DNA from 4 places in the Pseudoalteromonas sp. SG44-17 genome. Region 4 is predicted to be linked to each of the others. Evidence: predicted binding sites of a transcription regulator. Region 4 holds the regulator's gene; each other region holds the start of a gene.
The links. The regulator LexA, encoded in region 4, represses DNA repair genes until DNA is damaged. The targets are predictions, from matches to a motif close to TACTGTATNNNNATACAGTA.
Positions count from the first base shown of each region.

Region 1: the regulator LexA is predicted to act here: its motif matches at 3,236-3,255, upstream of ruvC (crossover junction endodeoxyribonuclease RuvC).
Region 2: the regulator LexA is predicted to act here: its motif matches at 6,126-6,145, upstream of H5182_RS13145 (SulA-like leucine-rich domain-containing protein).
Region 3: the regulator LexA is predicted to act here: its motif matches at 3,977-3,996, upstream of uvrD (DNA helicase II).

Region 1 is NZ_JACJEV010000001.1:261,082-268,558, reverse strand. Features, by position in the region: gene H5182_RS01205 (ABC transporter ATP-binding protein) at 1-691, shown strand, start outside; gene H5182_RS01200 (ABC transporter permease) at 681-3,182, shown strand; gene ruvC (crossover junction endodeoxyribonuclease RuvC) at 3,304-3,828, shown strand; gene ruvA (Holliday junction branch migration protein RuvA) at 3,830-4,447, shown strand; gene ruvB (Holliday junction branch migration DNA helicase RuvB) at 4,455-5,462, shown strand; gene tolQ (protein TolQ) at 6,410-7,114, shown strand; gene tolR (protein TolR) at 7,101-7,477, shown strand, end outside.
Region 2 is NZ_JACJEV010000017.1:55,893-63,369, forward strand. Features, by position in the region: gene H5182_RS13115 (CoA pyrophosphatase) at 1-433, shown strand, start outside; gene H5182_RS13120 (L-serine ammonia-lyase) at 533-1,909, shown strand; gene cysB (HTH-type transcriptional regulator CysB) at 1,969-2,946, opposite strand; gene H5182_RS13130 (hypothetical protein) at 3,264-4,022, shown strand; gene H5182_RS13135 (NCS2 family permease) at 4,056-5,348, opposite strand; gene H5182_RS13140 (sel1 repeat family protein) at 5,476-5,931, shown strand; gene H5182_RS13145 (SulA-like leucine-rich domain-containing protein) at 6,156-6,590, shown strand; gene H5182_RS13150 (YchJ family protein) at 6,631-7,110, shown strand.
Region 3 is NZ_JACJEV010000031.1:34,522-41,998, forward strand. Features, by position in the region: gene cysQ (3'(2'),5'-bisphosphate nucleotidase CysQ) at 1-88, opposite strand, end outside; gene nudE (ADP compounds hydrolase NudE) at 81-653, opposite strand; gene yrfG (GMP/IMP nucleotidase) at 715-1,365, shown strand; gene H5182_RS17780 (dUTP diphosphatase) at 1,362-1,985, opposite strand; gene H5182_RS17785 (peroxiredoxin-like family protein) at 2,369-2,998, shown strand; gene H5182_RS17790 (YacL family protein) at 3,029-3,397, opposite strand; gene H5182_RS17795 (hypothetical protein) at 3,509-3,733, opposite strand; gene uvrD (DNA helicase II) at 4,061-6,226, shown strand; gene H5182_RS17805 (GNAT family N-acetyltransferase) at 6,204-7,477, shown strand, end outside.
Region 4 is NZ_JACJEV010000016.1:86,308-93,784, forward strand. Features, by position in the region: gene H5182_RS12805 (cytochrome c oxidase assembly protein) at 1-231, opposite strand, end outside; gene ctaD (cytochrome c oxidase subunit I) at 231-1,829, opposite strand; gene coxB (cytochrome c oxidase subunit II) at 1,829-2,971, opposite strand; gene lexA (transcriptional repressor LexA) at 3,393-4,010, opposite strand; gene H5182_RS12825 (hypothetical protein) at 4,085-4,879, opposite strand; gene H5182_RS12830 (PaaI family thioesterase) at 5,001-5,444, shown strand; gene H5182_RS12835 (hypothetical protein) at 5,441-5,821, opposite strand; gene H5182_RS12840 (hypothetical protein) at 5,989-6,705, shown strand; gene H5182_RS12845 (endonuclease) at 6,818-7,471, shown strand.

The sequences.
Region 1 (7,477 bases), on a different contig from region 4:
TATCATTCAGGTTAAAGGTCTTTCTAAAACGGTTAATACCCTTGAAGGGGATTTGCCCATCCTCAGTGACATCACCTTTAATGTCAAGTCTGGAGACTCAGTTGCTGTAGTTGGTACCTCGGGTTCAGGTAAATCAACTTTATTAAGTTTGCTCGCCGGGCTTGACCAATCGACTCAGGGATCAATTTATTTAGATGGTGAGCCGCTGCATGAACTTGATGAAGAAGCGCGTGCGGCATTAAGAGCTGCAAAAGTCGGTTTTGTATTTCAATCATTTATGTTGGTACAGAGTTTAACAGCACTTGAGAATGTGATGTTACCGGCAGAGCTCGCTGGTGAAAAAAATGCCAAGCAACAAGCACTCGATCTACTGGAAAAAGTAGGTTTAAGTCATCGAATTGAGCATTATCCGTCGCAATTGTCTGGTGGTGAGCAGCAGCGTGTAGCGATTGCTCGCGCATTTATTGGCACACCAAAGATTTTATTCGCCGATGAGCCATCAGCAAATCTTGATAGCAAAAATGGTAAGTTAATTGAGTCACTGTTATTCGAGCTTAATCAGCTTCATGGCACGACGTTGATTTTAGTCACACATGACGAGGCGTTAGCAGCAAAGTGCCAGCATGTGTTACAAATTGAAGCGGGTCAATTAGTTAAAAATACCAATGAGGCTGTGGCGAATGTGGGTTAAATTAGCATTAAAATTATTTAGCCGTGAATTTCGCCGTGGTGAACTCACGGTGATTTGTGCGGCCATAGCGTTGGCAGTATTAACAGTACTAACGCTTTCTATGGTGACTGATCGCATAGGGCAAAGCATTGCACAAAAAAGCAGTGCCTTTATTGCCGCTGATCGCGTGTTGGCAAGCAACCATGAATTACCGGGTGAATATTTAACAACAGCAGGCGAATACAACTTACAAACAGCACAGCTCACTTACTTTGATACTATGTTGTTTGCTAATGACGAAATGCAATTAAGCTCAGTAAAAGCGGTGTCTGAGCATTACCCACTTAAGGGCGAACTAAAAGTTAAAAGCAGCTTAACCGGCGAGGTTGAAGTGGCTACGCAAGGGCCAACTGTTGGTAATGTGTGGTTTAGTGAATCGGTATTTTATGCACTAAATGTAAGAGTAGGTGATACGGTTGAGCTTGGCGCTGCGCAATTTAATATTGAAAAAGTATTGGTGGAAGAGCCAGATGCACCATTTAATATTTTTTCAAGTAGTCGTCGTGTGTTGTTAAATAACCAAGATGTAGACAAAACTGAAGTGATCCAGCCGGGCAGCCGTGTTTTTTACCGTCAGTTGTATGCAGGGGATGAGAGTAACCTTACTGACTTTTATAGCTGGCTAAAACCACAAATGAAAGAAAATCAGCAATGGTATGGTGTTAAAGACAGACAGTCGCCGATTGCAAATAGCTTAAACCGCGCTGAAAGCTTTCTATTATTAGCGGGATTATTGGGCATTATTTTAGCGGCGGTGGCGATTGCCGTGTCTGCAAAGCGTTATTGCGAACGCCAATATGACCCAGTTGCGATGATGAAAACCTTAGGTGGTAGCCGATCGACAATTCGCAAAATTTACTTACTGCATTTATCACTGGTGTGTGCTTTGTCGGTCATACTTGGCTTAGCCATTGGCTATGGTTTACAAGAGATAGCTACTAGTTATTTAGCTAAATCAATGAACAATACTCTTCCTGCTGCGGGTATAAAACCGTGGTTTGTGGCGATTAGTACTGGCGTTATCTGTGCGGTGATGTTTTCAATCAAGCCGTTATTAGATTTATTTGATATTCCACCGCTTAGGGTATTACGCCGTAACTTAGGCGATAAGCTATTAGTAAGTAAAGTGCATTTAGCGATGTCGGGCTTAACAGTCTTTTTATTAATGTGGTTGTTTAGTAATAACCTTAAAATTACCGCTATTTTGTTTGTCTCCACTTTAATTTTGATTGCAATACTATTTGTATTATCGCGGTTAATCTTTGGCAGCGGACGTAAACTAGGATTGCGCCCGGGGAATAGTTGGTCATTAGCGATTGCTTCGTTGCAAAAACGTGCCAATGCTAATGCGGTACAGTTGATCAGTTTTTCGTTGGCAATAAAGCTATTGTTATTTTTAGTGGTGCTGAAAAACGATATGATCGCAGATTGGCAATCGCAACTTCCAAGCGACGCGCCGAATGCTTTTTTAGTCAATATAACCGAAACTGAATTGCCAGACGTAACAAGCTTTTTAGAGCAAAAAAATATTCAAGTATCTGAGTTCTATCCGACTATTCGTGGTCGCGTAAACGCTGTTAACGGTGAATTAGTTGCTCGCGAAGTCTCATTGCAAGACAACGAGAAGAAAGACGAAGAAGCACGCGCAGGTATTGGCCGTGAGCTAAATCTTACATGGTTAGAGCAAGTCCCTGTGCAAAATGAGATCATAGACGGGCAGTGGTTTGGCGACAATGCCACCGCTGAGGTATCCATCGAAGAATCTATGCTAGAACGTTTAGATGTGAAACTGGGTGATACGCTAACATTTTTGATTGGCGCCCAGTCATTTGATGCCAAAATCACCAGTGTTCGTAAAGTTAATTGGGCTACTTTAAAGCCTAATTTCTTTATTATATTAAGCCCTGATGTACTGGCTGATTTTCCTGCGACGTATATTTCATCAGTGCGTATCGAAGCCGAGCAAAAACGCGATTTTAGTGAGCTACTACGTGCCTACCCGACAATCAACGCCATCGACGTTGACAGCTTTGTCAAACAAATACGTTCTACTATTTCGCAAGTATCGCTGGCAATTGGATTTGTACTGGCGATAGTGGTGATGTGTGGTGGCTTGGTTTTAATTTCGCAAGTGCAAGCAAGCCTTGGTGAACGGATGCAGGAAATTGTCATATTGCGTACCTTAGGCGCCAAAGGGCGGCTAATAAAAAATGCCACTTTATATGAGTTTTTATTGCTGGGCAGCGCTGCTGGTTTTGTCGCTGCGTTGGTCAGTGATGTGGCTTTATTAATAGTGCAACGTGAGATGTTTGACTTAGCAGGTAAGCTGCACCCGCATATTTGGCTTATTGGACCATTAGTGGGTGGTGTGTTTGTGGCATCACTGGGCTACTTTATGATAGCTAGAACCATGCGTAAAAATACCCAAGGGTTACTACGCTCTTTAGCCTAAAAGGTTAGCAAGTAAACAAGCCCGTTTTTACGGGCTTTTTTATGCCAATAATGCACTGGTAATTTATACAGTGCTCTGGCATTATTAGCGTACTTAACTATTTACACTGATTGGGCAAGTATTGGCTATTATTTTAGGGATTGATCCTGGCTCACGATTAACCGGTTATGGGGTGATTGCCCATCAAGGTGCTAAATTTACTTATTTAGGCAGCGGTTGTATAAAACTGGCCGATCACGAGTTTCCTATTCGATTAAAAATGATTTATCAGGGGATCAGTCAACTAATCGAACAATTCTCTCCCGATCATTTTGCCATTGAAAAAGTATTTATGGCGCATAATCCTGATTCAGCTCTTAAATTAGGCCAAGCCAGAGGAGCTGCAATTGTTGGTGCGGCAATGGCTGAGTTACCGGTGTTTGAATACTCGGCGCGGCAAATTAAACAAGCGGTGGTAGGGCACGGTGGTGCCGATAAATCGCAAGTGCAGCATATGGTTAAAAATATTTTAAAATTGCCAGGCACACCGCAAGCGGATGCAGCCGATGCATTAGCCATTGCGATATGCCATGCTCATTCCGATCAAAATTTAATAAAACTAGCGGGCAGTGCCAGTAAAACCGTTAGAGGACGATTAAGGAAATAACATGATAGGTCGCTTAAATGGCATCTTAGTAGAAAAACAACCGCCAGAAATTTTGCTTGAAGTAAGCGGTGTTGGTTACGAAGTTAACATGCCGATGACGTGTTTTTATGATTTACCAAACATTGGCGAAAATGCCATTGTGTATACTCATTTTGTAGTAAGAGAAGACGCCCAGTTATTATTTGGCTTTAATAATAAAATTGAGCGAGCATTATTTAGAGAGCTATTAAAAGCCAATGGCGTTGGGCCAAAGCTCGGATTAGCAATACTTTCAGGGATGTCGGCTAAGCAATTTGTTAGCTGTGTGAATAACGAAGATGCCACCAGTTTAGTGAAACTGCCAGGTGTGGGTAAAAAAACCGCAGAGCGCCTGGTACTTGAAATGAAAGACCGATTAAAAGATTGGGGTAATGACTTATTCACGCCATTTAGTGATAATGCAGTTATAGAGCCCGCCTCTGACGCACTTATTGCTAATAATGCGGCAGATGATGCAATCTCTGCGTTAGTGTCATTAGGTTATAAATTGGCGCAAGCACAAAAAACAGTAAAATCAGTGGCCAAGCCTGGTATGTCTACAGAGGTTCTGATCAAAGAATCTCTAAAATCAATGTTGTGAGTAAACCATGATTGAAGCGGATCGTTTAATAGATGCGACTGAACAAAGTAATGAAGATGTAGTCGATCGCGCGATTAGACCAAAACTATTAGCCGATTATACTGGTCAGCCCCATGTTAAACAGCAAATGGAAATATTTATAGAAGCTGCACGTAGTCGGGGTGAAGCGCTTGATCATTTATTAATATTTGGTCCGCCGGGTTTGGGGAAAACCACACTAGCAAACATTGTTGCCAATGAGCTAAATGTCAGTATTAAAACAACCTCGGGCCCAGTGCTTGAAAAAGCCGGTGATTTAGCCGCACTACTGACCAATTTAGAAGAAGGCGATGTACTTTTTATTGATGAAATACATAGGCTAAGCCCGCAAGTTGAAGAAATACTCTATCCTGCAATGGAAGATTATCAACTCGATTTAATGATTGGTGAAGGGCCTGCAGCTCGTTCCATTAAGCTCGATTTACCCGCTTTTACCTTAATTGGCGCAACCACTCGCGCAGGCTCGTTAACTTCACCACTTAGAGACCGTTTTGGTATTGTGCAGCGTTTAGAGTTTTATTCGGTGGCAGATTTATCGACTATAGTGGGGCGTTCTGCTCATTATTTAAATTTAGCCATGTGTGATGAAGGTGCCATTGAAATTGCTAAACGCTCTCGTGGTACGCCACGTATCGCTAATCGATTATTACGCCGGGTACGAGATTACACGCAAGTTAAATCAGACGGTACTGTAAATGCCGAAGTGGCAGAGCTGGCACTTAATATGATTGATGTCGATAAAAGCGGCTTTGATTATATGGACCGTAAATATTTACTCGCGATCATTGAAAAGTTTATGGGGGGTCCGGTAGGGTTAGACAACTTAGCCGCCGCTATCGGTGAAGAAAAAGAAACCATTGAAGATGTGATCGAGCCTTACCTCATCCAGCAAGGATTTATCCAACGTACGCCAAGAGGGCGTATTGTGTCTGATAACGCCTATCATCACTTTGGCTTATTACCCAAACAAGAATAAAGTACATTTATTGTAGCTGTATGCGTGCGTATGGCTGCAAACTCACCTCTCACATCTTCTATACTGTTCTTTTAGCCACTATTCAAATGTCTATTTTGCTGTGTTTAAGTTAATCGCGTGATTAGCATATTACTTAAAGTTTAGATTATTTAGTTATTTGGGCTAATACAATTCACATGCTGTTAAGTTTGTAAACGATATTGTATGCGCCATAGCGAGGTAGTGCTGTGCGTGATTTGCAGACAAAAAAAAGCCCGCATAAAATGCGGGCAAACAACAAGTTGAAGGAAGTAATCTAAGTAACACTGCTTAAATTCATCAAGTTTTATCAAGAAGACTTTAAGCATAGCAATACGAAAAATCAGAATCATATTGCAAAGAACTGGGCTGAATGAAGTATTCATTGCTGCGCTAGCTCGGTATGGGAGAATAATACGCAATAGTTGGTTTTTGTTCAAACTAGAAAAATTTAATTTTCAGATAAAAAAAACTAATAGCAAGATTTTTATGAACGCTTTATTTTTGTTCATAAAGTTCACGGTAATATATTAATTTGTTGAATTTGTGATGTTTTATTTGTTTGAGTGTTTTTTTTATAGATTAGTTAAACTGTTGCATTGACCATGCTTACAGTCAGTTATGCTTGTTTATTCATTAAGAGTGAATAAACGGGGTGTTTTACACAGTTTTTGTTTATAAATAAGCACCGCAGCATGTATTTACCTTAACAGCCCAGTCTTAAATAGTTGCGTTAAGATTGACTAATAAGGTTATAAAAATGGTGTCAGCCTGCTCTTCAACGTTTTTTGTTGCTAATTCACAGCAATAGCGTTGTCAGTACTGAGCTGAATCGATACACTAGTTGCAACTTTTGGCCATTTTTTCGGTCATATACCTAGCGTATAATGAAATGTTATTTATACAAGAAATCTTATTAGGAGTTTAATGTGGGTTCAGGGCTTAATTTTTTAGATTTAATTCTAGAAGCAAGTTTTCTTGTGCAATTAGTTATGCTGGCATTAGTAGGTATGTCAGTGATGTCATGGGCAATTATTTTTCAGCGCAAAAAAGCAATTTCAGATGCATTATCCAATACTAAGCGATTTGAGCAAAAATTTTGGTCAGGCATTGATTTAAGTAAACTCTACAATGAGATCTCATCGCGTAGCGGTAGCTCAACCGGCGTTGAAGCATTATTTATAGCAGGCTTTAAAGAGTTTGCTCGCCATAAGAAAAACTCTTTTCAAAGTGCTAGCATTGTAATGGAAGGGACGCATCGTTCAATGCGAGTTGCGTTATCTCGTGAAATCGAAAAATTAGAATCAAGTTTATCGTTTTTAGCAACAGTGGGGTCTATCAGTCCTTACATTGGTTTGTTTGGGACTGTGTGGGGCATTATGAATGCCTTTATCGCGTTAGGCGAAGTTAAGCAAGCAACCTTGCAAATGGTTGCCCCAGGTATAGCTGAAGCGCTTATTGCAACAGCTATGGGGTTATTCGCAGCTATTCCTGCGGTTATTGCATACAACCGTTTTGCTAATAGAGTTGAAAAGCTAGAATCTAACTACATTAACTTTATGGAAGAGTTTGCAAATATTTTACACCGTCAAGCAGCTACCCAAATAGAGGCAAAAGCGAATGTATCAGCGTAAGAAGCGTCGTCCTGTTGCAGAGATAAACGTAGTTCCTTACATTGATGTAATGCTGGTGCTACTGATTATTTTTATGGCTACTGCGCCTTTGATCACTCATGGTGTTAAAGTTGATTTGCCAAAAATGGAAGAATCAGATTTAGTCGATACTAAAGATACGCCACCGATCATTGCTTCAATTGATGCACAAGGTAAGTACTATGTCAGTATTGGTACTGATCCAGAAGAACCGATGGAAGCATTAGATGTTGCCGCTGTTATTAAGTTGCAACTGATGAAAAACCCAGAAACTCCAGTGATGATCAAAGGCTCAGGTAAAGTATCGTATCAAGAAGTATTATTATTGATGGATTTCTTAAAAAA
Region 2 (7,477 bases), on a different contig from region 4:
CAAACGCCCAATGTTCTTAAATCACCATCCTGGGGAAATTTGCTTACCAGGCGGTAAGCATGAGTTGAGCGATGCAAACTTACGCCATACTGCACTGCGTGAACTAAGTGAAGAGCTAAATATCGCCCCATCAAATGTCACTGTCATCGGTCAATTAGGCGATTACTCTACTCTTACCGGCTTTACGATTACACCGTTTGTTGGTGTATTAGCCCCAGATACACATTGGCATGCAGACCAAAATGAAGTGGCCGCCAGTTTTTTGCTGCCCATCAGCGCACTCGCTGATGTAAACAATTGGCAACCCTTACCTTTTCATCGCTTTGGCAAAACTATTACTTTACAAGGTTTTTCAACTCCTTACGGACTACTTTGGGGAGCCACTGCTAGCATTATAAAAAACTTTATAAAAAAGCTTGCCATACCAGTTTAAATCTCTATTGCAAAGGGTTACAAGGGTACAATTACGCGTTATTATGTGCGACCGTTCAAAGGCAGCAATCGTGCTGAGTAAAAGTAGAGTAAAGTTATTATGATCAGTGCATTCGATATGTTTAGTATTGGCATTGGCCCGTCATCATCACACACCGTCGGCCCAATGCGCGCATCGCGTTTATTTGTTAACGAACTACAACAACAAAACTTGTTAACCGATGTCACCAGCATTAAAGTTGAGCTATATGGCTCATTGGGACAAACAGGTATCGGCCATGGCTCAGGCAAAGCAGTTATCCTCGGACTTGCGGGTTATGATCCGGAAACCATTGATGCCGATTTAGTAGACGATATTCTCGCTAAAATTGAAAATGAACAAGTGATCCACTTAAATCAAGTGCATCAAGCAAAGTTTCCAAAACAAGGAGCGATTGTATTCCACCGTCGTAAAACTTTGCCAAAACACTCAAATGCAATGGAGATCATTGCTTTTAAAGGCGACGAAAAACTCCATAGTAAAGTTTACTATTCAATTGGCGGCGGTTTTATTGTTACCGATGAAGAATTTGAAAACGAAAAACAAGCTGCGCTCACTGTCCGTGAAGAAAACCCAGCCCCCTTTCCATTTGGCAGTGCCAAAGAATTATTAGAAATGTGTAAGGAGTCAGGTTATAGCGTATCAAGCTTGATGATGAAAAATGAAAAAACCTTACGCACAGAAGATGAAATAAAAGATGAACTATTCAATATTTGGCAAGTAATGAAAGCCTGTATTGAACGCGGTATGCGCACCGAAGGAATTTTACCTGGTGGTTTGAAAGTAAAACGTCGCGCCCCTAGCCTGTACTTAAAGCTCAATATTGAAGTCAGCAATGACCCCCTTCGCGCAATGGACTGGGTGGATTTATTTGCCCTTGCTGTTAATGAAGAAAACGCTGCAGGTGGCCGTGTAGTTACAGCGCCAACTAATGGCGCAGCAGGTATTTTACCTGCGGTATTAATGTACTACCACACATTCATTAAAGAAATAGACCGCGATATTGCAACTCGTTATTTATTAACTGCCGCCGCAATTGGCATCTTATATAAAAAGAATGCCTCAATTTCAGGTGCTGAAGTTGGTTGCCAAGGCGAAGTTGGCGTCGCATGTTCAATGGCTGCTGGTGCACTGACTGAAATTGTCGGTGGCAGTGTATTACAAGTAGAAAATGCCGCGGAAATTGGCATGGAGCATAACTTAGGGTTAACCTGTGACCCTGTCGGTGGATTAGTACAAGTGCCGTGCATTGAACGTAATGCTATGGGAGCTATCAAAGCAATTAATGCATCGCGTTTGGCTATTCGTGGTAGTGGCGAGCAAAAAGTATCATTGGATAAAGTTATTAAAACCATGCTTGATACTGGTAACGATATGAAAACTAAATATAAAGAAACCGCTCGCGGTGGCTTAGCGGTAAATATAATTGAGTGTTAAGTTTTATAGTCATTAAAAAAGCCGCAATATGCGGCTTTTTTGTTTTCAACAGATTAAAGTCACTTAACCGGTAATTCTATATCTTCAAACAGCTTATCTACGTCATCTTGATTACGTAGTAAACTCGCTCGCTCAACCCGCTCTTTGGTCAAATGTGGTGCAAAACGCTCTATAAAATCATACATATATGTACGTAAAAAGCTGCCTTTTCTAAAGCCAATTTTAGTGGTGCTGGCTTCAAATAAATGGCTGGCATCAATACACACTAAATCGGTATCTGCAATTTGATCAATCGCCATTGATGCTACAACACCCACACCTAAACCTAAGCGTACATAGGTTTTAATCACATCAGCGTCAGTTGCAGTAAATACAATGTGTGGTTCAAGTCCCTGCGCATTAAATGCTTTATCAAGTTCTGAACGGCCAGTAAAACCAAATACATAAGTAATAAGTGGATACTGGGCAATATCGGCAACGGTTAGCGACTCTGCTTTTTTAGCTAGTGGATGGTCTTTTGCCACCACAATACTGCGATTCCAGTGATAGCAAGGTAACATCACTAAATCAGAATATAAATGTAGTGCTTCAGTGGCAATTGCAAAATCAGCATCGCCACGAGCAGCAGCATCAGAAATTTGCTGCGGCGTACCTTGGTGCATGTGCAATGACACCGCAGGGTACTTTTTCATAAATCCTTGGATCACACTTGGCAGTGCATACCGTGCTTGGGTATGTGTGGTGGCAATATTCAACTTACCTTGATCAGGTAGTGTATGCTCATTTGCAACCGCTTTAATACCCTCTACTTTAGAAAGGATCTCACGGGAAATATTAATTATTTCAGTGCCCGCGCTGGTAACATGGGTTAAGTGTTTTCCACTTCGCCCAAAAATCTGCACGCCCAACTCATCTTCCAACATACGTACTTGCTTAGAAATACCTGGCTGTGAGGTAAACAAACTTTCAGCGGTTGCTGAAACATTAAGTTTATGATTTTGGACTTCGACGATGTATCTGAGTTGTTGTAATTTCATGGCTGCATTTTTTAGTGTAGTTATACTGCTTATTTATAAATGCTACATCGCGTCAAGCCAAGTTTTTTCTGATTAACAATAGAAAAAGGCTGTCTGGAATCGTATTTATAAGGTTATCTGCTTAGGCTAGCATAATCCCTCGCCTTGAGGTAGCCATCTTTTAAGCTGATGCTCAAAATGAAAAAATATCATACGCAGATAGTAATAAATGATGAGAAAGTGAATTCTTTTTTACATAAGCCGCGCAAAACTATCCTGTTAGCATATATTTAATGTAAGATTAAAATTATTAGTTTGTGAAATTTGAGACCTAAACCATGATCGTTTCTATTATTATTATGTTGATTGTTGCACTGATTGTCATTGCCCTCTGGGTCAGTGCGGTACAACAGCATAAAGAGAAACAAGAAACAGAACGCCGCAAAGACTTAACCAAACAAAAAAAAATCATTGAAGAATCAGAAGACGTTCTATTAAATAGCGCAAACATCCCTATGTCAGAACATATTTTACGTATTCTACAACGGCGTATTCATGATGCTTTAGTCGCTATGGTGCAGCTATCACCCAATTCGAAAGAGTTAAAGAATCGCTTAAAGGAAGCAAAAGAACGTTTAGGAGACTCAATCGACACCACTAACTTAGAAAATTTAGTGTTACCCGATAACGACAAGCAATTAATAGCACTAATCCAAGGTATTAAGAAAGTACGCGCAGTACTTCGTTCAGAGCATGGCAAAGGGAAAGTAGACAGCCAAATTTTTATTGCTGAAGACAAGCGCTTAGAAAAACTCCAATTACGAATTAATATTGAAAGCCAGATTAAACGAGGTATCTCCGCACGCTCTGCGAATATGGTCGGTTCTGCACGCCAATACTTTGAAAAAGCCTACGCTACTGTATCTGCAGTCGCTTATAGCGATGACTATATAACCACTAAACGCCAAGAGCTCGAAGGTTATTTAGAAGCAATAAGCACAGAGCTTAAAGCATCTAATGCAACAGCACTGAAGAAAAAAGCAGAGCAAGAACAAGACGATTTAGACGTACTTTTTGCACCAAAGAAAAAGTGGTAAACCACTTTTTCTTTGTATTAACCTAGTAACTCACTAAGATAAAAACGCAAATTTGATCACAAACATCGCAGCCAATATCCACACACTGATGCTTACTTGTTCTCGTTTACCACACAATACTTTAACGACTGTATAAGAAATAAAGCCCAGTGCAATGCCATGAGCAATGGAGAATGTTAGCGGCGTCATCAGTAATACCACACTCACTGGAATGGCATCTGTCATATCATCCCAATTTACAAACTTAAGGTTTTGTAGCATTAGCACCGACACATATAAAATAGCTCCCGCAGTTGCATAAGCTGGCACCATTTTCGCCAAGGGTGCAAAAAACATCATCAATAAAAAGCACATTCCTACAACCACAGCTGTAAGTCCGGTTCTGCCACCCACAGATACTCCTGCAACTGACTCTATATATGAGGTTGTGGTCGAAGTGCCCAATACTGAACCGGCAATGGTTGCGGCGCTATCAGCACTTAATGCTCGTCCTAAACGAGGCATATTACCTTGTTCATCAGCAAGACCTGCTTTTTGAGTTACCGCAACTAAGGTGCCTGATGTATCAAATAAATCAACGAACAACAATGCAAAAATGACGCTAAGCATTGACAACTCAAACGCCGCTGAAAAATCAAGTTGCATAAAAGTAGGCGCAATTGAAGGAGGCATAGATATCACGCCTTGATACTCTACCAAACCCAGACTTAGCGCGATCACAGTTACTAATAAAATGCTGATCAAAACACCACTTTTAAAATCACGATAAAGTAGCGCTGCAATAACAAAAAAGCTAAAAATAGCCAACAATGGACCGGCAGCCGTTATATCACCCAGTTGCACTAATGTTGCAGGGCTGGCCACAATGATCCCGGCATTTTTAAGCGCAATTAACGCTAAGAACGCTCCAATTCCTGTTGCAATGGCTTGCTTTAACACCAATGGAATAGCATTAATTATCCACTCCCTGACTTTGAACAAACTCAGGAACAAGAAAATACAGCCCGACATAAACACAGCCCCTAATGCTGCTTGCCAGGTATAGCCCATGCCTAACACAACACCATAAGTAAAAAAGGCATTAAGCCCCATACCAGGAGCCAAAGCTAACGGATAATTTGCCCAAAAGCCCATGATAAAACAGCCAATAGCCGCAGCAATACAAGTTGCCACAAACGCAGCACCTTGATCCATACCAGCTTCAGCCAACATAGCAGGGTTGACAAACACAATATAAACCATAGTAATAAAGGTAGTGAGGCCGGCAATACATTCGCGGCGCACAGTCGAGTTGTGGTCGCTAATTTTAAATAACGCGTCGAGCATAAGTGAGTTTCATTTTAGATGACAATAATTGCGTGATTTTATCATATATTTCAAGAATAACAGGACAATTAACCTGATATTAGACTAAACTGAGCAGGTAAATGACAACAATAATATGTGTGGCACTATGACAGATACCTCGCCAATTGGCTTAGATTTAGAACAACAGTTAGAAAACGTATTATCGTTTATCACCCAACCGAGCAAAGCCCCACACAGTGCGGTTAAAGCTGATACTCCTGATAACACTGTTAATAAAGCCCTGTATTATTTAAAAAATGATCAACCTCCTCTCGCTGCTAAATGGATGCGCTTAGCTGCAATGTCAGGTAATCAGCGAGCCCAATTTTATCTAGGATTATTTTTTATCAAAGGCCAAGGCGTACCTACTAGTGTTTTTCATGGCGCAGTATGGCTAAGTTTAGCCAGTAGCCAAGGCTATGAGCCTGCAACAACCGCCTTAACTGATTTACGTAAACATCTAGCCACCCGCCGCTTTAAAGATGCCCAGTGTTATGCTGCAACACTGTATGAACAAATACACCAACAGCAGTTTGCTCACCTGATCCCCAACTCACCTTGAAAAGGGACTAATCTACCCTTTTCGTTAAAATCAATTGCCACCTCAATTTAAATAATTAATACATTGTTTTGTATAGTATTATTTAATTTTCTGCACATTTTCAAAGCTGATGGTATCAAATAAATTTAAAAATCGTTCAAAAAGATAGCAAAAAACACTTGCACACAAACACTGTATAAACTACTGTATATGAGTACTGTATAAACAACCAGTGAGTGAAACTTATGTTACAGCCAATTACCATCAGAACAGTTAAAAGCTATCAACAAGATAATTTAAGCGCATCAGTAAATTTGATTCAGATAGAAGATGAGATCTCTGCAACTTTTGAACTTCTAAAGGTGTTACACCATTACAATAATAAAAACGCATGGACGTTACTGATTGCACCGGATCACGTACCAAGTAAAGCTTTACTTGATTCATGTTCTATTGATACCAGTAAACTATTAGTGATTAGGCAAAAGCATCTGGTTAATTTAGAGTATGTACTAAATTCAGCACTACATAACGGTAACTTTGCAGCGGTGATCACCTGGACAGACATTGTGAAAGACAATCAAATAGCTAACCTGTCATTAAAGTTAGACCAAGCGAGTGCAAAACTATACTGTTTTACTAAAACCCAACAAGCTACAGAGATAGCATTAGCACAATAAGCTGTTAAAATGCCGTTTTTTAATAAAGCGTATTTTAATTATGACCTCACTCACTGACAGTCTTTGCTTATGTGGCAGCGAACAAAGCTATAGCGATTGCTGTGAAAAATTGCACTCAGGCAATATACAAGCAACAAGCCCAGAGCAACTAATGCGCTCTCGCTTTGTTGCTTATGCTTTAAAAAATGCTAAGTATATTTACCAAACTTATGCACAAGAAAAACAAGCAGCAAACCCAATCAAAGAAATTGCTGATTTTGCTAATAGTTGCCGCTTTATAAAATTAGCCGTGATCAGTGCAGACCAGCAAGAATACACTGGTTGTGTTGAATTTTGTGTTAGCTATTTTTATCAAAACTTGTTTTGCCAACTACATGAAAAATCAAGCTTCATAAAAGAAGATGGGCAGTGGCGTTATCTCGATGGTGATATCTTCCCTGTTGCAGATATAAAAATTAGCCGCAATGATGAATGCCCGTGTGGTAGCGGTAAAAAATATAAAAAATGCCACAGCGTATAACACTTTCTTAGAGTGTAGTTTTTACCGTAAGTATTTTATAAATAATCATAAATTCAAAAAAATCGCGACCCAACGTGGTCTGTCTAAGTGCGATTAACTATTTGTTGCTTAACCTAAATTTTGGTTAATGTGTTTTCTAACGCATTGATTTAAAGCACTAATATTACTTTTACTCTCCAGCCGAAATTTTCAGGGAAAATAAGGCGAATTTACGCGTCAATAGCATGCCTATTACAAGTAAATTTAACGCAGTTAACATTGAAAAATAGCCGCTGGAGATGGATTTATTATCCGAAGCTCAGATTACTTCCGCCAGTAGAATAACGCGGTAGCAGTTATCGATCCAACTAGGTTACAAACCTCTTGT
Region 3 (7,477 bases), on a different contig from region 4:
GGCCAATATCATCTTTCTTGTAAATAGCCATAATCGCAGCACCAGCGCTTTGCGCAAGCTCAATACATGGCTCAAGTAATTCAATCATTCGCAGCTCCTGATTCTAAATGCTTAGTTAATAATAGCAAAGCTGCAACGCTTCGTGCTTCGGTGAAGTCTGATTGTTGTAATAATGACTGCCAATCGGTTAATGGCCACTTAACAACCACTAATGGTTCTGGCTCGTCCCCAACTAAAGTTTGCGGATAAAGTTGTTGCGCAAACAATATGTGCATAGTCGCATTAAAGTAACTGGGTGCCATTGAAACCACTTTAAGTGGCTGAAGTTGCTCAGCACCAAAGCCAACTTCTTCTTTTAATTCTCGGTTTGCTGCTTGTTCTGGTGTTTCACCAGGATCAATTAAGCCTTTTGGGAAGCCTAGTTGATAATCATTAGTGCCAGCACAATATTCTCGTACTAACAGTAATTCATTATCAGCTGTTAATGGCACTATCATTACAGCCCCTCGGCCACCGCCGCGGATCCGTTCGTATTGACGCTGTTCGTCATTTGAAAATTTTAATTCAAGTGATTCCACCGTAAATAATCGGCTTTTAGCAACAACTTCGGTGCGAAGAATTTGTGGTGGTGTTGGGTGCTTTTTCTGTGTCATTGGCATTAATTTGCTATCATGGCAGTTAGTTCAATAATAAACCCTATAAGATGAAATTCCTATGTTAAATTGGTCAAAAATCGATACTGTGCTGCTAGATATGGATGGCACTTTGCTCGATCTCCATTTTGATAATCACTTTTGGCTGACAGTGATCCCTGAGCAACTCGCTATCGCAAAGAATATTAGTTTGGCACAAGCCCAAGCGGATATATTAAAACGCTATCAAGCCGTTAGCGGTCAAATCCAATGGTATTGCTTAGATTACTGGGAACAACAACTTAATTTACCTATTATGGAGCTAAAATATCAGCATCAGCACCTCATTAAAATGCGTGAGGATGTACCAGCATTTTTAACGTCGTTGCGAAAAGCGGGTAAAGAGTTGATTTTACTTACCAACGCACACCCGGAAAGTGTCATGCTCAAGTTTGAAAAAACCAGTATTGATAACTATTTAGATGGTGTGGTGTCGACTCATCAATATGGTGTGAGTAAAGAGCAGCAAAGCTTATGGCAGCAAGTACAACTCGATTTAGGTTTTGATAAGCAGCGTACGCTGTTCGTTGACGACAGTTTAGCGGTACTAAACGCCGCAAAAGAATATGGTATTGGCCATTTATTGGCGGTTGCAAACCCAGATAGTAAACAACCGCACAATGAAATCAGTGACTATTTGAGCGTCACTGATTTTCGTGACATGCTGCCTTAATTTTTAGGGTAGCGAGCCTCTAAGCCTTGATATACAAGCTTTGCAAAATCAGCATGTTCCGTATTCAGGCTTTTAACGACCTCAACTAAATGCTCGTTATCTTCTTTGCCATGCCATTCTTTAATGTAGCTACCATCTTTATAACCATGATCTTGGCGGAAAAAATTAAGCGTATTTTTACCTACATAGCCTCGATATAAATCATCAATATCCATACCTATTTGCGCCATACATCCAGCGAAGGCTGCGGCGTTAAAGGTTTTCTCAGCGACGGCTGACGCGGCGAGAATTTCTAACGTTTGTTTGAAATCATCAGCTTGTTGCGGTGCACTTAACTGTTGTTCCAACTGCTTAGCAAGCTCTAAATAACTGGTCTCACCATCAATGCGTAACGATAAACCGAAGTGAAAAATATCAACCAATTCTAAAATAACTTGCTCGGTATCTGGAGTTTGCTTTTTCCACCATTTCCAACCGTAATGATCAAGCATTTCAGCGCATTCAACCCAAATAGCGCGATACCATTCAAAGCCTTGGCTAAACCATTGATCATGAACTTTGGTGTTCATGGCATTTTGCATTTCTAGCATCACCACGAGTTTATTTAAATTGGCAGACATATCTCTTCCGGTTACTATTTTAATTGCTGTAATAATACAGGTATACCCAAACCACCTCAAGATGCAGAATTCAGCGTTTCACAGGAGCTTAATATCAAGGCGTTACTTTGCAACAATGGCAGTCCCTTTTAAGAAGCAACAACGATGAGAGTAAGTGCCTGTGAAACGCCCAACGGGTTGGTTTAAAAGCGATTTATACTGCGTTATTGATTTTAACAATAGAACCACTATTCCTTGCAATCAATGCCTTGCCTAAATCGCTTGTAATTCCAACTGAAACTCGCATCTTGAGCTGATTTGGGTATTAACTGAGATCTAATGAAATTATTTCTCCACTTCGCCTATCTTATATGTAACGCGTTTAAAAATTATTAGAGACTTACATGTTAAAAGCAATCCTACTCGCTTGTTCAATCGCAGTTACTGCATCAGTGACTGCTGCAACAGCCACAAATATTGCAAATCAGGCTGAAAAAGTTAGTCCGCTGTTGCCCGGCTTAACAGTGCCAGCAATCACACTGAAAGATAAAACCGGTAAAAATGTTGTTTTAGCTGAACGTTTTGCTGAAAAAACAACGGTGCTTATCGTATACCGTGGTGGTTGGTGCCCATATTGCTCTAAGCAATTAGCGAATGTGCAAAAAATTGAAGCAGAACTGACTGAGTTAGACGCACAAATTATCGCGGCTTCACCCGATAGCCCAGAAAAATTGGCTGAAACTAAAATAGATTCACCAAACTATCAGTTACTTTCTGACGATAGCCTATTGCTAAGCCAAGCGCTTGGTTTAGCATTTTACCTTGATGATAAAACCGCGACTATTTATCGTAATAAACTAGGGGTAAATTTTGTTTCTCTTGAAGGTAAAGCGAAGGTAGCCTTACCTGTACCGGCAGTCTTTGTTATTGATAAACAAGGTTTAGTGCATTTTCAATATGCGAACCCTAATTATAAAGTTCGCTTAACTGAAAGCTTACTATTGGCTGCAGTAAAATCTGTATCTGAGCAATAGCGTAATTAGCAGGGGGCTTTAACCCTCTGCTTACCTACCTGTAGTAAATTCTTGCCATGAATTAATCAGATCAACAAAATCTTCAAAACCACAGCCACTACTTAAACCATTTTCCTCGAGCATAAGCTCATCATCTTGATAAGCAAATAAATCTTCAGAGTCTTGGTGCAAGGCATGGGCTTCAAAAATGGCTTCATCTTTATTTAAGATCAAATCAATTTCTTGGCCCTGTAGCGTTAACGGCTCAAAACTACTTGATACTGAGGCTATTAAAGCTTGTACCATAGCAATTTTGTCTTTGCCGATCTCTTCATTTAACCAACGGCCAATAACCGCATGTTCACTGCTAATTTTAATCCGCAGGCCACTTATTGGATCGCGTATAAATTGGTATTCCATAACTTTACCTAAATACAACTAATGATCGGGATTATACCCTAGTCAGTGCTGAATAAATAAAGCCAGTGACAAAAATAGCGCTAAAAAGCGCTATTCTTTGAAGTGATACAGCTACCGATAAGATCTAAACCGCGCGGCATCAATGATTGCCCAAATATAGACGATCGGCAGTAATATAAAACCAATCGCAACATAAATAAGCGCGCCACTAATAACCCACGCTAGGAAGAAACCAATTGCCGCCATAATCCGGCCTTGAACTAACTGCCCTAAACCTGGGAAAAATATATTACAAATCGCTGCGATAACATTACCGCCTGAACCTTGCTCTGCCATGTTAACCTCAATTATTAATTTAATTTTATTCTTATCTACTTACATTCTTCATGCCAATTATTTAGTTATTAAAAATCAATATGTTAAAATCAACGGTAATACGAAGAACTAGCTAAAATCGTGATTTTTACTAAATATAAGTCAAATTGGCGATATCACTTCACACCATTGATCTAGCTTAGCTAAAAAATGACTATAAATGAATCATTAAGTTTTTAAAGCCTTTAGACTATGTATTAAATTAACTGGTTATAAAAACAGTATTTTATTTAGCCTAACAAAAACACCTGTTATACTGCTTTTAATATTGATTGAAAAGGCGTGATGATGGACGTTTCAGAATTACTCGACGGTTTAAATGATAAACAACGGGATGCAGTTGCAGCCCCACTCCAAAATATGCTGGTGCTTGCTGGCGCAGGCTCTGGGAAAACTCGAGTACTCGTTCATCGTATCGCATGGTTAATGCAGGTTGAGCAAGCCTCCGCTTATAGTATTTTTGCAGTAACCTTTACCAATAAAGCAGCTAAAGAAATGCGCACGCGCGTTGAACAAGCCCTTCAAGCACCAGTAGGTGGTATGTGGATTGGTACTTTCCATGGCTTATCACACCGTATATTGCGTGCCCACCATCGCGAAGCAAACTTACCAGAAGCGTTTCAAATTTTAGACTCTGATGATCAACTTAGAATGATCAAACGCTTATTAAAAGCCATGAATATTGATGACAAAAAATGGCCTGCAAAACAGTTTGGCTGGTATATCAGCGCCAAGAAAGATGAAGGTCTGCGCCCCAAAGATATCCAAGCTTACGACATCAACGAACAAATGATGCTTAAAGTTTACACCGCTTATCAAGAAGCATGTGATCGAGCCGGATTAGTTGATTTTGCCGAAATCTTATTACGTAGTTTTGAAGTACTAAAAAATAATCCAACCTTACTACGTCACTACCAGCAACGTTTTGCCCATATGCTAGTAGACGAGTTTCAAGATACCAACACCATTCAATATGCATGGCTTAAATTATTAGCCGGCGATACCAACAGCATCATGATCGTAGGTGATGATGACCAAAGTATTTACGGTTGGCGTGGTGCTAAAATTGAAAACATTAAGCGCTTTTTGACCGATTTTAAAGCCGAAACTATTCGCCTTGAACAAAACTATCGCTCTACTGCCACGATTCTAAAAGCGTCTAATGCACTTATTCAAAATAACTCAGACCGAATGGGTAAAAGCCTCTGGACTGATGGCAATGATGGTGAACCTATTTCTGTTTATGCCGCTTTTAACGAATTAGACGAAGCGCGCTTTGTAAGCAGCAAATTACGCAGCTGGTTAAACGCTGGTAATGCCCTACAAGATGCGGCGATTTTATATCGTAGTAACGCGCAATCGCGGGTACTTGAAGAAGCGATGTTACAAGAAGGCTTGAAGTACCGCATTTACGGCGGTATGCGCTTCTTTGAACGTCAAGAAATTAAAGATGCGCTGGCATATTTACGGCTCGTAGGTAATCGTCAGGATGATGCAGCATTTGAGCGAGTGATTAACACTCCTGCTCGTGGCATTGGCGATAAAACCTTAAGCCATATTCGCGATTGTGCGCGTAGCGAATCATTGCCATTATGGTACGCCGCCAAAGCCATCGTAGAACAACAACATTTATCAGGACGTGCGGCGACGGTTGTTACTAAGTTTGTTGAACTGGTAGAACATATTGAAGATAAAATTGGTGATCTCACTTTAGAAGAGCAAGCGAAATACGCTATTCAAACATCTGGTTTAATGGCGATGTATCAAGCAGAAAAAGGCGAAAAGGGCCGCGCCCGGGTAGAAAACTTAGAAGAGCTGATCAGCGCCTGTGGCCAATACGAACTCCCGGAAGATGAAGAGTTTAGCTCACCACTGCAAGGATTCTTGGCTTATACCTCACTGGAATCCGGTGATGGTCAAGCTGAAGAACATGAAGATGCAGTGCAAATGATGACGTTGCACTCAGCGAAAGGCTTAGAGTTTCCACTCGTATTTATGGTTGGTGTTGAAGAAGGCATGTTCCCATCTCAACAAAGTAATGAAGAATCAGGTCGGTTAGAAGAAGAGCGTCGTCTTTGTTATGTCGGCATGACTCGCGCCATGGAAAAACTCTATATTAGCCATGCCGAGAGCCGCCGTCTTTATGGTCAAGAAAAGTACCACAGTCCATCACGCTTTTTACGTGAAATGCCTGAAGATTGTATTGAAGAAATTCGTATTAAAACTCAAGTATCGCGACCACCCGCAGCAGGACGATTTAGCTCATCAGTAAGTCATGCCGTATTTGAAGAAAGTGGCTTTAGCTTAGGACAACACGTATTACATGCAAAATTTGGTATGGGAACGGTTATTAATTACGAAGGCAGTGGCGCTCAATCTCGCGTACAAGTGAATTTTGATGACTTTGGTAGTAAGTGGTTAGTAACTGTTTATGCACGACTACAAGCCATTTAACTCGTTAATAAGTAATATCCTACCGCAAATTGCCTATGCTAAACATAGGCAATTGCTACTCATTACTGGCGAACAAAACTGGTGTTATCAACAGGCTAATGAGTTACTCAAGCAACTTTGCCATCCGCTTGTTAAGGTATTATCAACTAGTGGCGAACTCACTGACAGTAGCTGGCCTGAACATACTCATCAAATTCTTGGCCAAGAATTTCAGCATGTTATTTATGACGGTTTTAGTGGCTTAGTGCCAGACAAATTTGCTGCTCTTAGTGGCACTGTTCAGGCTGGCGGTTTATTTATTGTATTGTTGCCAGAACTTGATGATTTACACTATTGGTGTGACCCAGCACTGACCGCCTTTCAATCATTTGCTCAACAACAACAGCAGAGTTATTTTAACCAACGCTTTGCACGCTTACTCCAGAGTAATTTGTATCTGCACCTCAGCCAACAATCAGGCTGGCAAACGTTACCAGAAACAAGCCAGCTAGCAGGTAAAATAAACCTAACTGAACAGCAATTTTGCATCGAGCAAATCATTAGAACTGCCAACGGTAGAGCCAATCGCCCTTTATTGATCAGCGCAGATCGTGGCCGCGGAAAATCGGCGGCTTTAGGGCTTGCTGCTGCAACACTTAACGATAAAAAAATACTCATTTGTGCACAGCAGTTTAACGCCCTACACAGCTGTTTTAAACACTTTGCCGCAGCACGAGGATTAAGCTATCAAACTCGGGATAAACAACTCGCCAACTTGCATTATATTGCACCCGATCAATTACTAAATGAACTACCTGACTGTGATGTATTGTTGGTTGATGAAGCTGCTGCGATCCCAGTACCATTATTAATTAAAATGCTCACGCATTATCCCCGCATTATATTTGCCAGCACTATGGTAGGTTATGAAGGGAATGGCCGCGGGTATACTTTAAAATTCAAACGTTACCTAGAGCAACATTATAAAAATATGCATAGTGTTACTCTAGAGCAACCAATTCGCTTCGCAGCGAATGATCCGCTAGAACAGCATATTTGTAATTTGTTAGCACTTGACGCCGATTATCAAGATATTACGCTAGACACCAGCGCTCTGCTCTATTCTGAACTGACTCCCCAACACCTTGCTGAAAATGAAGCACTACTGCGTCAAGTCATTGGGCTATTAGCATTAGCGCATTATCAAACTAGCGTGAATGACTTGCGCCACTTACTCGACGCGACAGAGCAACGCATCTTTGTATGTCAGCA
Region 4 (7,477 bases):
ATGTGATTGCACCTCAAATGGCGCTCCACTTTGCGCATGAGTTGTGAAGCTTACGTCGATTTCTCGTGCCTCATTAACACTCGTACTTTGCTTTGCTTGTTCTAACGAAGGCTTACCATTGAGGCCTGTTACATCACAAAAAACGTCGTACAACGGCACCAAAGCAAACGCAAAAGCGAACATGCCAAGACATATTAAAACTAAGCGCTTAAGCAGTGGTGCATGACTCATTACTTAATCTCCGGTGGCGTTTCAAAAGTATGATAAGGCGCAGGCGATGCCACCTCCCATTCCAAACCCTCAGCACCATCCCACACTTTGGCGGGCACTTTATCGCCGCCTCGTGCACACTTAAATACTACAACCACAAATAACAATTGTGATAAACCAAAAGCAAAGCCACCAATACTAATAATCGCGTTAAAGTCTGCAAATTGCAGTGCGTAGTCAGGAATTCGGCGCGGCATACCGGCCAAACCAACAAAGTGCATAGGGAAAAACAATACATTCACGCTCACTAACGACAACCAAAAATGCCATTTAGCCAAGGTGATATTGAACATATTTCCCGTCCATTTTGGCAGCCAATAATACGCCCCGGCCATAATTGAAAATATCGCCCCAGTCACTAACACATAATGAAAATGCGCCACCACAAAATAAGTATCATGGTATTGAAAATCAGCAGGAGTAATCGCCAGCATCAACCCAGAGAAACCACCTAAAGTGAATAACACAATAAACGCAATACTAAATAACATAGGCACTTCAAAACTAATCGAACCACGCCACATGGTGGCTACCCAGTTAAATACTTTGACCCCAGTTGGCACCGATATCAGCATAGTTGCATACATAAAAAATAATTCGCCAGCGACAGGCATACCTGTGGTAAACATATGATGCGCCCAAACTATAAAGCTCAGTAAAGCAATCGAAGATGTGGCATATACCATAGAGGCATAACCAAATAATTTTTTACGTGAAAAGGTCGGCACTATAGTCGAGATAATGCCAAAGGCTGGCAGAATCATAATGTACACTTCAGGGTGACCAAAAAACCAAAATATGTGCTGGAACATCACCGGATCACCGCCCCCAGCAGCATCAAAAAAGCTGGTTGCAAAATACTTATCAGTCAATACCATAGTCACAGCACCGGCCAATACCGGCATCACAGCAATCAATAAAAAAGCGGTGATAAGCCATGTCCACACAAACAGCGGCAGCTTCATCCAAGTCATACCTGGCGCACGTAAATTAACGATAGTTACAATCACATTGATTGCGCCCATAATTGAGCTAATACCCATGATGTGAATAGCAAAAACAAATAATGCGGTATTATCGTTACTGTAAGTTGTTGACAGTGGTGCATAAAAAGTCCAGCCAAATGCCGGGCCACCACCTGGCATAAACAGGGATGCCAGTAAAATAATAAAAGCAAAAGGTAAAATCCAAAAGCTCCAATTATTCATCCGTGGTAATGCCATATCTGGTGCGCCAATCATGAGTGGTACCATCCAGTTAGCCAATCCTGTAAAGGCCGGCATAACGGCACCAAATACCATGATCAAGCCATGTACTGTGGTCATTTGATTGAAAAAGTGAGGCTCTACTAACTGTAAGCCAGGTTGAAATAACTCTGCGCGGATCACCATCGCCATGGCGCCACCAATTAAAAACATCGTCAACGAAAAAATTAAATATAAGCTACCGATATCTTTATGGTTAGTAGTATAAAGCCAGCGTTTAAAACCTTTCGCAGGATGATGATGTCCATCATGGTGTGCAGCTTGATCATGTTGTTGCTCTGTTACGCTACTCATTATTTAGCCTCCGAAGTTGCATCAATCGCGGCTTGTATCTGACTCGGTTGAATTACATCCCCAGTGTCATTGCCCCATGCATTACGCTTATAGGTGATCACAGCTGCTAGCTGCTTGATTGATAACTGCTTGTCAAATGCTTGCATAGCGGTACCTGGGCGACCATGAAGCACTACATCAATATGATCTTTAATATCTCCTAATACTACCGGACTGCCTTTGAGCGCCGGGAAAACCCCCGGTAAGCCCATACCTGTTGGTTGGTGACACGCAGCGCAACTGGCCATATAGACTTGCTCGCCGAGTGTCATTAATTCTTCTTTTGGTAATGTTTGATCTAATAATGCAGCATCAGCAATTGCAGCGTTTGCTTTTGCCTGCTTAGCTTCGCTCAGCCAGTTTGCAAATGCTTGCTCAGATTTAGCTTCAACCACCACAGGCATAAAGCCATGATCCTTTCCGCATAGTTCTGCACATTGCCCTCGATAAATGCCCTCTTCATTAATTCTGGTCCAAGTTTCATTGATAAACCCAGGGTTAGCATCTTTTTTCACTGCAAAATCAGGCACCCACCAAGAATGAATAACGTCGTCTGAGGTCATTAAAAATCGTACTTTTTGATTAATTGGCAACACCAAAGGTTTATCAACTTCAAGCAGGTAATTAGGGTTTTTATTTGCAAGATTAGTTATTTCATCTTGAGGTGTAGCAAGCATTGAATAAAACTCAACATCTTCACCCATGTACTCATAATGCCATTTCCATTGAGAACCAGTAATTTTAATCGTGAGATCAGCTTTACTAGCATCTTCCATTGCAATCAAAGTTTTTGTCGCAGGAATTGCCATACCAATTAAAATCACAAACGGGATTGCCGTCCAAAGGATTTCAACTTTAGTACTTTCATGAAATTGGGCTGGTTTTGCCCCTTTAGATTTACGGTGGTGGATCAGTGCCCAAAACATCACGGCGAACACGATGACCCCAATCACACAACATATAATAAATATTGTCATGTGCAGCTGATAAACATCATTACTTATATCTGTTACGCCCTTACGCATATTAAACTGGCTATTAGCCAATACTTGCTGCGGTAGAACAAACAATATAAGCCACAAGGTAGAGCTCAATTTACCCATGTGACGGCTCCTTTAAATGCTATTGCAAAACGCAAAGCGAAAAGGCGGCACAGCTTTATTCGCGCCAATTCGTTATTTTTTATTGTTACTGAATATTAACGCAACCCTAAATTATGCTATTGAGCAAAATTGTTAGACTTTTAAAGTAGCTGTTAACACAGTGTATTAACCAATTAGTTAAAAAATGAACAATTAGCAAGTTTTAAGAGCAATTAAATTCTTTTTTGGTGCATAAATAACAGCTAAAAATCAGCGCGTTATTTTGTAATTAGGGATAATATTAGAGGGCTAAAAGTAGCTGACAAGTAGATTTGATAGGGCTTAGGACGCTATAGCTAAGTATAAAATCTAGCCATTAAAGCGGTAAAAAATTAAATGCACCAAACTTCACCAATTTGGTGCAAAATATAGATCAAAAAATTTACATCCAATCAGCGTTGCGGATCACCCCAACAGCTAACCCTTCAATATTGAAAGATTCATGTTCAAGATCCACTTCAATCGGTGAAAATTCATCGTTTTCAGCATGTAAAAAAACTTTTTTACCTGCTTTTTCAAGGCGTTTTACTGTTACATCGTCATCAACACGGGCAACCACCACTTGGCCATTTTCAGCAACTTGAGTGCTGTGTACTGCCAATAAATCGCCATCCATAATACCAATGTCTTTCATACTCATGCCTTGCACACGCAGTAAAAAATCAGCAGCCGGTTTAAACAAGAGTGGATCTATTTTGCAATGACTTTCAACATGCTGCTCTGCCAAAATAGGCTCACCAGCGGCAACTCTGCCTATTAGAGGTAAACCAAGTTGTTCCGGCTCATCCTCTTCAACTAACTGAATACCTCGACTAGCACCGGGCTTCATTTTAATAACGCCCTTTTTCGCTAATGCCTTTAAATGTTCTTCCGCTGCATTAGCACTTTTAAAACCTAACGTTTGCGCAATCTCAGCACGGGTTGGCGGCATACCGGTATCTTTAATAAAAACTTTAATAAGTTCGAGAATTTGAGCTTGGCGATTCGTTAATGGGCGCATACAACTGGTTTTCCATACAGTACATTTAACTGTGAGTATATACAGTTATCTGAAAATCGCAAATATAAATTGGCTTAAAATCGCGCCGTTAATAACAAGCTCATACTATTTAAACCACTTCCAGAATCAAGCGCAGATCCAAGACCAAACTTTAATGCTACATGTTGATTAAACCAATATTGCGTTTGCAGTTCATAGTTGTCTTTTAGATTTTTCTGATTCCGAATATTGGCAACGACTCCCACTGACCATGCTTGATTTACATAATAAACCGCCTGCCCCTGCACATAACGATAACGCCCTGCCAATTGCTTTAGCTCTAAATCCCAACCTTGATTGCTAACTATATTTGTCCAACGAACATAAGGAGCATAAGTCCATTCAACCGCGACTCTTTCATTATCTTTGCCAAACCACATATCATGGCGCTCTAAGCGACTGTAATATACATTGAACCCTAGTTGTAACTGCTCATTCATTTGCTTACCAACAGCGGCACTCACTAAATAATCAGTATTTTGCCAATAGCTATTATCTTCACAGAGGCGCTGCGCGCTGGCACTAATAACTAATCCTGCGGGACCATAGATGGCAGCATCGGCATTTAAATAGCTAAAATCATCATTAGCAAACCCACCAATAGCATAATTATTGACTTGATTTAAATACGCTTTTAGCTCGTATGGACCAGTCAAAGATTCAAGATCTTGCGCAAAATATCGGTACCGTGCGCCTAAAAAAGATTCATCTAAACCAGCTAAATCGGTAAAACCAATATCGAGTTGATGTTTGGTACTAGCAACAGCCTGCGGCTGAGCAACAAGGCTCATTAATAATATTGCACCACATCCAAATACCTTTACTTTCATCCTTAAGATCCATTAACAGTTAGATAATATAGGTACATTTTATCTATTTTTATGATCTTAACTGTAGGAAAATGTTTAAAAGTGTAGACTGATTTAGTAAATAACTTAGTGAGGTAGACAGATGAGTATTTGGTATCAACCGATCACCCTAGCACAATGTAAGCAACTTGATGACGGCATAAGTGGTCAAGGCACATTGATGAAAACCATGGGCATTGAAATAAGTGAAATAGGCGATGATTATTTAGTAGCAACGATGCCCGCGATCCCAGCTCATCATAACCCTATGGGTATGGTGCATGGCGGCGCAAATGTTGTACTTGCAGAAACGGTGGCGAGTTATGCTGCAAACTTTGCTGTTGATTTTACAAAGTTTTATTGTGTTGGCCAGGAGATCAATGCCAATCATCTAAAAGCATCACGTAATGGTATATTAACCGCGATAGCAACACCACTACACTTAGGCAAGCGTACATCCGTATGGGAAATAAAAATCACCAATAGTCGTGGAGAACTGTGCTGCGTATCAAGAATGACCGCAGCAATTGTAGAGCGAAAAGGCTAACTTGAAAGTGGATAAATTGTAATTTCAATACCTGCGCCAATAGCAGAAATACGCAATAAAGTATCGGCACTGAGCGCTTGATTAAAGCATTTTGGCGAAGTGCCTGATTCAAAGCCAATATCAAAGGTGCGCTTTGAGCATGATAACCACTGCTTTAATGCATTGCGTGAGCAAGATTCAATTAACTCACATAAGTGGTTAATCGCTTTATCTGGTGAGATAACGTCTTCATTAGACTCAATACGTGCTAGTTGACGGTACTCATCTTTATCGTAATGCAAAACCACAGCACTTTTTTTTAAGTCTGCAACTAACAAACTAATATCTTGCTTTGATTCAAGCTCTAGATCTACATTTAAAAATTGAATTTCCGACATTGTTTCATTTTTACCCTGCGTTAATAACAACGCAAACTTTAACCTAATTTTGCGTATATACCAAATCTAGAGTAGCTAGTTTTATTTTGTTGATGCGACAATTTGCCACATTGGCAAACTCAATATAATTTATAGAATACCGCACTAATAACAAACAGGTAGTCACTATGGATAAACGCATTTTTAAACATGCGCGTAAGTTTCACAAATGGTTAGGTTACTTATTAGCGCTACAAATTTTTGCATGGTTACTCGGTGGTTTAATTATGAGTGCTATACCGCTTGAAAAAGTTCACGGTAAACATTTAGCTGCGCGGCAATTAAATAACCCATTCAAACAAGCTGATTATCTAGCCTCAGTTGATAATATCGTTGCACAAATTACTCAACCAAGACAAATTAGTTATAGTCACTTTTTAACAATCCCTACCATTATTGTGAGCAACAGTAACGGTGAGTACAGCTTTAACGGAGTTACTGGCCGTCCTTTGGTAGCACCGAGTAAAGCGCAAATTATTGCCAATGCCCAAGCTCATCTATTAATTAATGCGCAAGTTACAGACGCGATCAAACTAGCTAAAGGTACTCGCGAAGTTGGCTTTAAAGAAAATATTTGGCAAGTAAATTTTGACGATACGTTTAACACCACACTATATTTATCCGCTGATAGTGGCCAAGTTATTACTGTTCGCAGCACAATTTGGCGAATTTTCGATTTTTTCTGGATGTTACACATAATGGACTATGATCAACGTGAAGATTTTAATAACCCATTATTAATTAGTTTTGCAGCCAGTAGCATATTGTTTTGTTTAACTGGCTTTATTTTATTACTACAAAATATCCGTTTTAGAAAACGTACTTCCCGTCGCCCAAGTAGCTAACCTTACCTTGTAGATGAGTTAAAATTCCCACTACATCACACAGTTAAGCGATTTACTTTTTGAATAATCGCTCTAAACTAGCGCTTCCTGTAGTTCACTAAAGTGATTGGATATGCCGCATTTAATTATTGCGCTGGTATTGTGTTGTGTGAGTTTTAACCTTTATGCAGAACAATTCACCAGTTTTTACAGCGCAAAAAAACACCTCATCAAAACCCTTCCTGATAACGCCACCAGCCTCTATTGTGGCTGTAATATTAAACGCCAAGGTAAAAAACTGGTGCCCGACCCAAATGCATGTGGTTATGTGCCTCGCAATGCGGTTACTCGTTCAGGCAAACCAAATGCGCGCGCAACTCGGATTGAGTGGGAACATATTGTGTCTGCATGGGAATTTGGTCACCAGCTACAATGCTGGCAAGATGGCGGCCGAAAAAATTGCATTAAAGTCAGTGCGCAATTTCGGAAAATGGAAGCTGATATAAATAATCTCGCTCCGGCAATTGGTGAAATAAACGCAGACCGCTCTAATTATAGCTTTGGCATGATTGCAGGTAATGCAAGCCAATATGGTCGCTGCCAAGTAAAGGTAGATTTTAAACAGCGTGTGGTAGAGCCGCCCTTTTATGCACGAAAACGCATTGCCGATGCTTATTTTTATATGCAAAAAACCTATGGTTTAAAAATTTCCGACAAGCAACAAAAATTATTTACCGCATGGCAAAACCAAGCTTTGGCAGCGAAAAATAGCAATGCTGTACTTTAAATAGCC